Linked DNA regions of Halioglobus japonicus. The protein of the gene in region 2 purifies or fractionates together with the protein of the main gene of each other region. This does not show direct contact. Links are inferred from orthologs where the notes say so. Each region holds a gene or a part of one and is shown on either strand. Other genes may lie near its edges. The genes, in order: BST95_RS13515 and BST95_RS14940.

What was found.
Region 1: the proteins of BST95_RS14940 (region 2) and BST95_RS13515 purify together in Escherichia coli (affinity purification with mass spectrometry, with the first as the bait; 2 studies listed by BioGRID). This does not show direct contact. The link is inferred for Halioglobus japonicus from one-to-one orthologs.

The regions. Positions count from the first base shown.
Region 1 is NZ_CP019450.1:2,873,155-2,876,307, reverse strand. The notes cover bases 130-2,959. They hold BST95_RS13515 (FKBP-type peptidyl-prolyl cis-trans isomerase), read right to left. Parts: upstream 1,871-2,959; coding sequence 1,388-1,870; downstream 130-1,387. Other genes in these bases: BST95_RS13505 (TauD/TfdA family dioxygenase), read left to right, coding at 2,291-2,959; BST95_RS13510 (DUF4345 family protein), read right to left, coding at 1,884-2,255; BST95_RS13520 (YchJ family protein), read left to right, coding at 995-1,387; BST95_RS13525 (trimeric intracellular cation channel family protein), read left to right, coding at 391-1,008. In the rest of the region: more of BST95_RS13505, read left to right, coding at 2,960-3,153. UniProt on the Escherichia coli protein: Folding helper with both chaperone and peptidyl-prolyl cis-trans isomerase (PPIase) activities. Chaperone activity prevents aggregation of unfolded or partially folded proteins and promotes their correct folding.
Region 2 is NZ_CP019450.1:3,169,103-3,172,394, forward strand. What follows is about bases 280-3,248. They hold BST95_RS14940 (DsbC family protein), read right to left. Parts: upstream 2,155-3,248; coding sequence 1,405-2,154; downstream 280-1,404. Other genes in these bases: alaC (alanine transaminase), read right to left, coding at 280-1,233; xerD (site-specific tyrosine recombinase XerD), read right to left, coding at 2,241-3,146. Also shown: BST95_RS14930 (homoserine dehydrogenase), read right to left, coding at 1-11; more of alaC, read right to left, coding at 43-279. UniProt on the Escherichia coli protein: Acts as a disulfide isomerase, interacting with incorrectly folded proteins to correct non-native disulfide bonds.

The DNA.
Region 1 (3,153 bases), 300 kb from region 2 along the record:
TTCAGGTGCCGAAGTAGGCTGCCAGGGCGAGGTGGGTTCCGCCTGTTCCATGGCAGCTGGTGCGCTTGCCGACGCGCTCGGAGGTACACCGGCGCAGGTAGAGAATGCCGCTGAAATCGCCATGGAACATAACCTCGGCCTGACCTGTGATCCGATTGGCGGCCTGGTACAGGTGCCGTGTATTGAACGCAATGCCATGGGCGCCATCAAGGCGATTAGTGCCGCGCGCATGGCCTTGCGCGGCAGCGGAGAACACTATGTGTCGCTGGACCAGGTCATCCGCACCATGCGCGATACCGGCCGGGATATGCAGGACAAATACAAGGAGACCGCCCGGGGTGGCCTCGCGGTTAATGTGCTTGAAGTGCCAGTGAATATCATCGAATGCTGATGAATGATGTGATTACAGTGGTCGACCTGGTGGCCACGGCGGTGTTTGCTATCTCCGGCGCCCTGGCGGCCGCGCAGGGGCGCCACGATATTCTCGGGTTTATTCTGTTCGGCACCATTACCGGCATTGGCGGTGGTACCTTGCGCGACCTGTTGCTGGGGACGGACGCGGTGTTCTGGTTCACCCGCACCGAATACCTGTGGATTTGTGTGGCAGCCTCGGTGGCAACCTGGTTTATGGCGCCACTGTTCGATTCCATCAGCCGCGTATTGTTGTGGGCCGATGCTGTTGGGCTGGCGTTATTCAGTGTGCTGGGTGCAGTAAAAGCACTGCAGTTCGATGCGCCGCCCATTGTGGCGGTGGGCATGGGGGTTATGACAGCCACCTTTGGCTCGATGATTCGCGATACGCTGCTGAACAAGGAACCGGTACTGCTGGGTCCGGAGATTTATGTCAGCGCCGCGCTGTTGGGCGCTGCGTCCTACACCGCGTTACATCCTTTTACAGAATGGGCGTTGCCAATTTCCATCGCGCTTGCCTTTGGCCTGCGGGCTTGCGCCATTCTATTCGATCTGCGCCTGCCCAAGTACGGACCCGCTGAGAATGACCAGAGCTGATATTGCGAGCTGCCCCTGTGGCAGTGCCAAGGTATTTGCCGCGTGTTGTGAGCCTTACATCAGCGGCGCACAGGTGGCACCGACGGCTGAAGCACTGATGCGATCCCGCTATACGGCCTTTGCGACACTGGCGGCGGATTATCTGCTGGCCTCCTGGCACCCGGATACGCGACCCACGCGGGTACGGCTGGATGAAGACCAGCGCTGGATTGGTTTATCCATCAAGGACACTGAAGCGGGCGGCGATAACGACAGCGAAGGCATCGTTGAGTTCGTCGCCCGATTTAAAGTGAATGGCCGCGGCCACCGTTTACACGAGCGCAGCCGCTTCGAAAAAATTGATGGCCGCTGGTACTACCTGAACGGCGACCACCTCTAGTTAGTGTTGATGACCACCGGGACCGTGGGCGTGCCCGTGGGCGATCTCTTCTTCGGTTGCCGCGCGAACCTCTAATATCTCGATATCAAAGCTCAGGCTCTGGCCAGCCAGGGGATGGTTGGTGTCAATGTCTGCGCTGTGGCGACCTGCCTTTGTCACGGTGACGGGTACACGGCCGTCGCTGGTATTGAGCTGCACAACCATGCCTGGTTTGAGCTTGCCCTTGAAAATGAGATGCTTTATGGGCACGCGCTGCTGACGCTCCGGATCTGGTGTGCCGTAGGCGTCTTCTGGAGCGACCGTGGCAGAAAACACATCCCCGGCCTCTTTGCCTTCCATGACGGTCTCCAGACCCGCGACAATATTGTTGCGGCCGTGGAGATAGGCGGTGGGTTGATCGCCGCGCGACGTCTCGAGTTCCTTGCCATTTTGATCACGCAGGGTGTAGTGGAAAATGCCGACGGCTTCGGGGCTGATTTTCACAGTTGGACTCCGATTAGCGCCACAGGCAGCGTGCAGCAATGAGGGCGATGACGCTTTCGAAGGCCAGTGCGCCCCAGGTATAGGTGCCTACCAGGAAGTCTGCCTGCCAGGCGGAGTAAAGGCGCGCGGCCGCCAGGCAGCCGATGGCGATGACAATCAGCATAAGGCCCGCCCGATACAGGCTGGGGCGGAAGGCGCAAATAATCAAATAGAGACCAAAGCCGAATTGCAGGCCCCCGTACATGGCACCCATTTCCGCATAGGCGTCGCCGTTGCCAATGCGCAGCCCTGCGTAGTTGGCGGGCAGATTCGGGTCGATGAAGCATGCAATACCGTAGGCGCAGAAGATGAGTCCAGCGGCCCAGAGCAATCCTTTACCCAACATGGAAATTCCCTCGCAAAAGTTGTTATGGTGAAACAATGGTTGGGCTGAGTTTACGTGAAATTTGCGGCTATGGTTTGCTTATCGTGTCATGTATTGCATGGGTGATACTGCCGGCTATTCCGTTCCTGGATATCTCTGGCCCGCAAAAGGCCGCCTGGGGCGGCAGCCTGTTTCTGTTTGCCGAGGTGACCTGGTGGGCGGCAATGCCGCTGCTTGGCCCCGAAGTGATTGAATGGTGGCGCAAGATGGTTGAGCGGGCCAAAGCGTCGTTACGCGGAGAGGAGGCGCCCATAGCGAGCCCGTACCTGAGCTTTATCGGACAAACACTACATTACTTTGATCGCCCCCACCAGGCCGCGATTCTGGAGCCGTTGGCCTGCGAAGCTGCCTGGATAGGGCGGGAGATGCCGTCCCTGGAAGCGCTGGCCTATCAGCTCAATGACGCCGAGGTGGCCGAGCTTCACCAGGCTATGGCGAGCGCCGAAGCGCTGGGCCGAGAAACACGCACACTGCAGGCAGAAGATTTCCCACTGCCGTTGTTGAGCGAGAAAATTCAAGGCTGGCGCGACACGCTCAGTAGCGGATTGGGTTTTCAGGTGATTCGCGGTGTGCCGGTACAAGACTGGAGTCAGGCCCAGAGCGAACGGTTCTTCTGGTGTTTTGGCCTGCACCTGGGGCGGCCCGGCGAGCAGAACCCCGATGGTGACTTGCTGGGGCATGTCATCGATACCGGCGCCCAGCGCGAGGATGACGCTGTGCGCCTGTACAAAACGGCTGCGAATATCGACTACCACTGCGATGCTGCGGATGTGGTGGGCCTGTTGTGCCTGAACAAGGCACGTCGCGGTGGCCATAGCCGAATCGTCAGCTCGGTGACGGTGTTCAATGAGTTGTGCAA
Region 2 (3,292 bases):
GGCTTGCTCATACTGTTGCTATCTCCAGCGCTGCGGCTCGCCTCAGGCGAAACCATCATTTTTAAACATACGTTTGATATTGCGAATCGCCTGACGCGTACGGTGTTCGTTTTCGATCAGACCGAACCGCACATAGCCCTCGCCATACTCGCCGAATCCCACGCCGGGCGAGACCGCCACTTTGGCTTCTTGCAGCAGCTTTTTACTGAACTCGATGGAGTCGTAGTCGCTGTAACACTCGGGAATTTTCGCCCACACGAACATGGTGGCCCGCGGCGGCGTGACCGCCCAACCAACGGCGTTCAGGCCTTCACACAGCACGTCGCGGCGCGACTTGTACATGGCGTTGATTTCACTCACGCAGGTCTGGTCACCTTCCAGTGCCGCGATGGCCGCCACCTGAATCGGTGTGAACATGCCGTAATCGAGGTACGACTTCATCCGCGCCAACGCACCCACCAGGGTTTTGTTGCCGCAACAGAAGCCCACACGCCAACCCGGCATGTTGTAGCTCTTGGACATGCTGTAAAACTCCACGGCGATATCCATGGCGCCCTCTACCTGCAGAATCGACGGCGCTTCATAGCCGTCGTAGCACAGGTCGGCGTAAGCCAGATCCTGTACCACCCAGATATTGTGTTCCTTGGCAATGGCCACCACGCGCTCGAAAAACTCCAGTTCCACGCAATAGGCCGTGGGGTTGGAGGGGAAGTTGAGCACCAGCATCTTGGGCCGTGGCCAGCTGTTGTGAATTGCCTTTTCCAGTTCATCGAAGAAATCTTCTTCGTTCATGCCCATGGGCACGTGGCGGATATCCGCACCGGAGATCACAAAACCATAGGGGTGAATCGGGTACGAGGGATTGGGCACCAGAATCGCGTCGCCGGGGCCAGTGGTGGCCAGCGCCAGGTGTGCCAGGCCTTCTTTGGAGCCCAGGGTGACAATGGCTTCAGTTTCGGGGTCGAGCGTGACCTCGTAGCGGCGCTGGTACCAATCACAAATCGCTTTGCGCAACCTTGGAATACCCTTGGACTGCGAATAGCGATGGGTATCGCCGCGCTGGGCGGTCTCCACCAGCTTGTCGACGATATGCTCCGGGGTCGGCTGATCGGGGTTGCCCATGCCGAAATCGATGATATCCTCGCCCGCCGCTCGCGCCTGCTGCTTCAACTCACCAATAATGTTGAACACATAGGGAGGTAGGCGTGAAATGCGCCGGAATTGTTCGTCCACGATTTCTAACTCTTACTTCGGTTATGACAGCCCAGCAAAGGGCTGGAGAACTGACAGGAAAGGGGTCAGAAACAGTACGGTTTAAGGGGGGGATGTCAACGCGGGGGATTACCAAAAACACCCGCGAAAAAGGAAAAACCCGCACGCAATGGCGCGCGGGTTTAGAGAAAATTACTCTACACCAAGTGTCGCAAGAATCTTGTCAGCATCCTGGTAGCCGGGAATCATCTGGCCAGTGTCGGTAATAATCGCAGGGGTGCCACGCACACCGAGCTGCTGGCCGAGCTGGTACTGCTCATCAACGGGGTTGGAATCGCACTGCTTAACCGGTACCGGCTCCTTGTTTTTCAGCGCGGTGAGAGTCTGCTGCGGGTTCTCTGCACACCAGGCGCCTACCAGCTGGCGATAGCCCGCTGAGTCGGTGCCGCCACGTGGGAAGGCCAGGTAACGCACCTGTACGCCGTGTTTGTTCAGCTCCGGCACTTCATTGTGCAGCTTCTGGCAGTAGAAACAGGTGGTATCGGTGAATACGGTGATCTCGCCTTTCACCTCTCCTTCAGGCGCAAATACAATCATGTCGGCCTCGTCCAGGGCCTCCATCTTGGCCAGGCGCTCGCCATCACGGCGCTGCTCGGTGAGGTTTACAAACTGGCCGTTATCGACCTGAAACAGGTCACCCACCAGGAAATGCTTGCCGTCAGCGGTGGCGTAAACCATGGGACCGTTATCAAACTGTACTTCGTACATGCCCTGGATATCGCTGGTGCTCACAGTGCTCACCGACAGGCCCATGGCGGGGCTGTTCATGGCGGCACTAATGCGCTCAAAGGTTTCTTTGTCCACCGGCGCGCCGGCATTGACCATAGGAGCCACGGCAATGATCAGGGTAGCCACAGCGGCCTGGTACAGTCGATTAAACATCTTGTTTCCTCATTAATTTCGCCCCGGCCTCCCCTGGCCGGTGCACAGTTCTCAGCTCTTTGAGCATCAGTAGCGCAATAAGTTCCTCAACCCCGTGGATGGTGCTCGGCATGCAGTTCCTGCATCCGCTGCTTCGCCACGTGGGTGTATATCTGGGTGGTCGTCAGGTCGCTGTGCCCCAGCAACATTTGCACGACCCGCAGATCCGCTCCGTGATTCAGGAGATGGGTCGCGAATGCGTGGCGCAGGGTGTGGGGAGACAGTGCCTGGCGAATACCGGCGCGCTGGGCGTAGATTTTAATACGATACCAGAAGGTCTGGCGAGTCATCTGCCGCCCTCTTTTACTGGGAAACACAACATCGGAGGGGATTCCCTTGAGCATTTCACCCCGCGGACCGGCCATATAGCGTTGCAACCAGCTGAGCGCCTCCTCACCCATAGGCACCAGCCGCTCCTTACTGCCCTTGCCGAACACCCGCACCACCCCCTGGTTGAGGCTCACCTGGGTCACCTGCAGGCTGGTCAGCTCTGTCACCCTGAGGCCGCAGGCATACAACAGCTCGAGCATGGTGCGATCGCGGAATTCCAGCGGATCGTCGAGATCGGGTGCCTCAAGCAGCTTGTCGACCTGGGCTTCGGAGATGGACTTGGGCAATGGGCGCCCGAGCTTGGGGCTGTCGACATCCAGGGTAGGATCGGCCTGTATCCGCCCTTCCCTGATCAGGTACTTATAAAAGCCCCTGGCACAGGACATAAACCTCGCGGTGGAGCGCTGTGACTGCCCCTGCTCCAGGCGCGCTCCGAGGTAGGCCTGCAGTTCAGCGCGGTCGGCGCGAACCACTGTGCTACCTTTGTTTTTGGCAAGCCATTCATTGAATTGGCGCAGGTCGCGGCGGTAGGAGCTCAGGGTGTTGTCACTGAGGCCCTTCTCCATCCACATGGCGTCGATGTAGCGTTCGATTTCTGGGTGTTCTAGCAGGGCTTCTGACATGCGGTAACGGTAACATGATTCGATGTGATTGGGGTTGTTCCGGCTAGCCGGGCCGGAACGGAGTTTATCTCTCGAAACCGCTGCAAGGCCATCCATGGCGCGCTTCGGCGTCCGCCATCCATGGCTCCCGACGATCTCGAGAGATA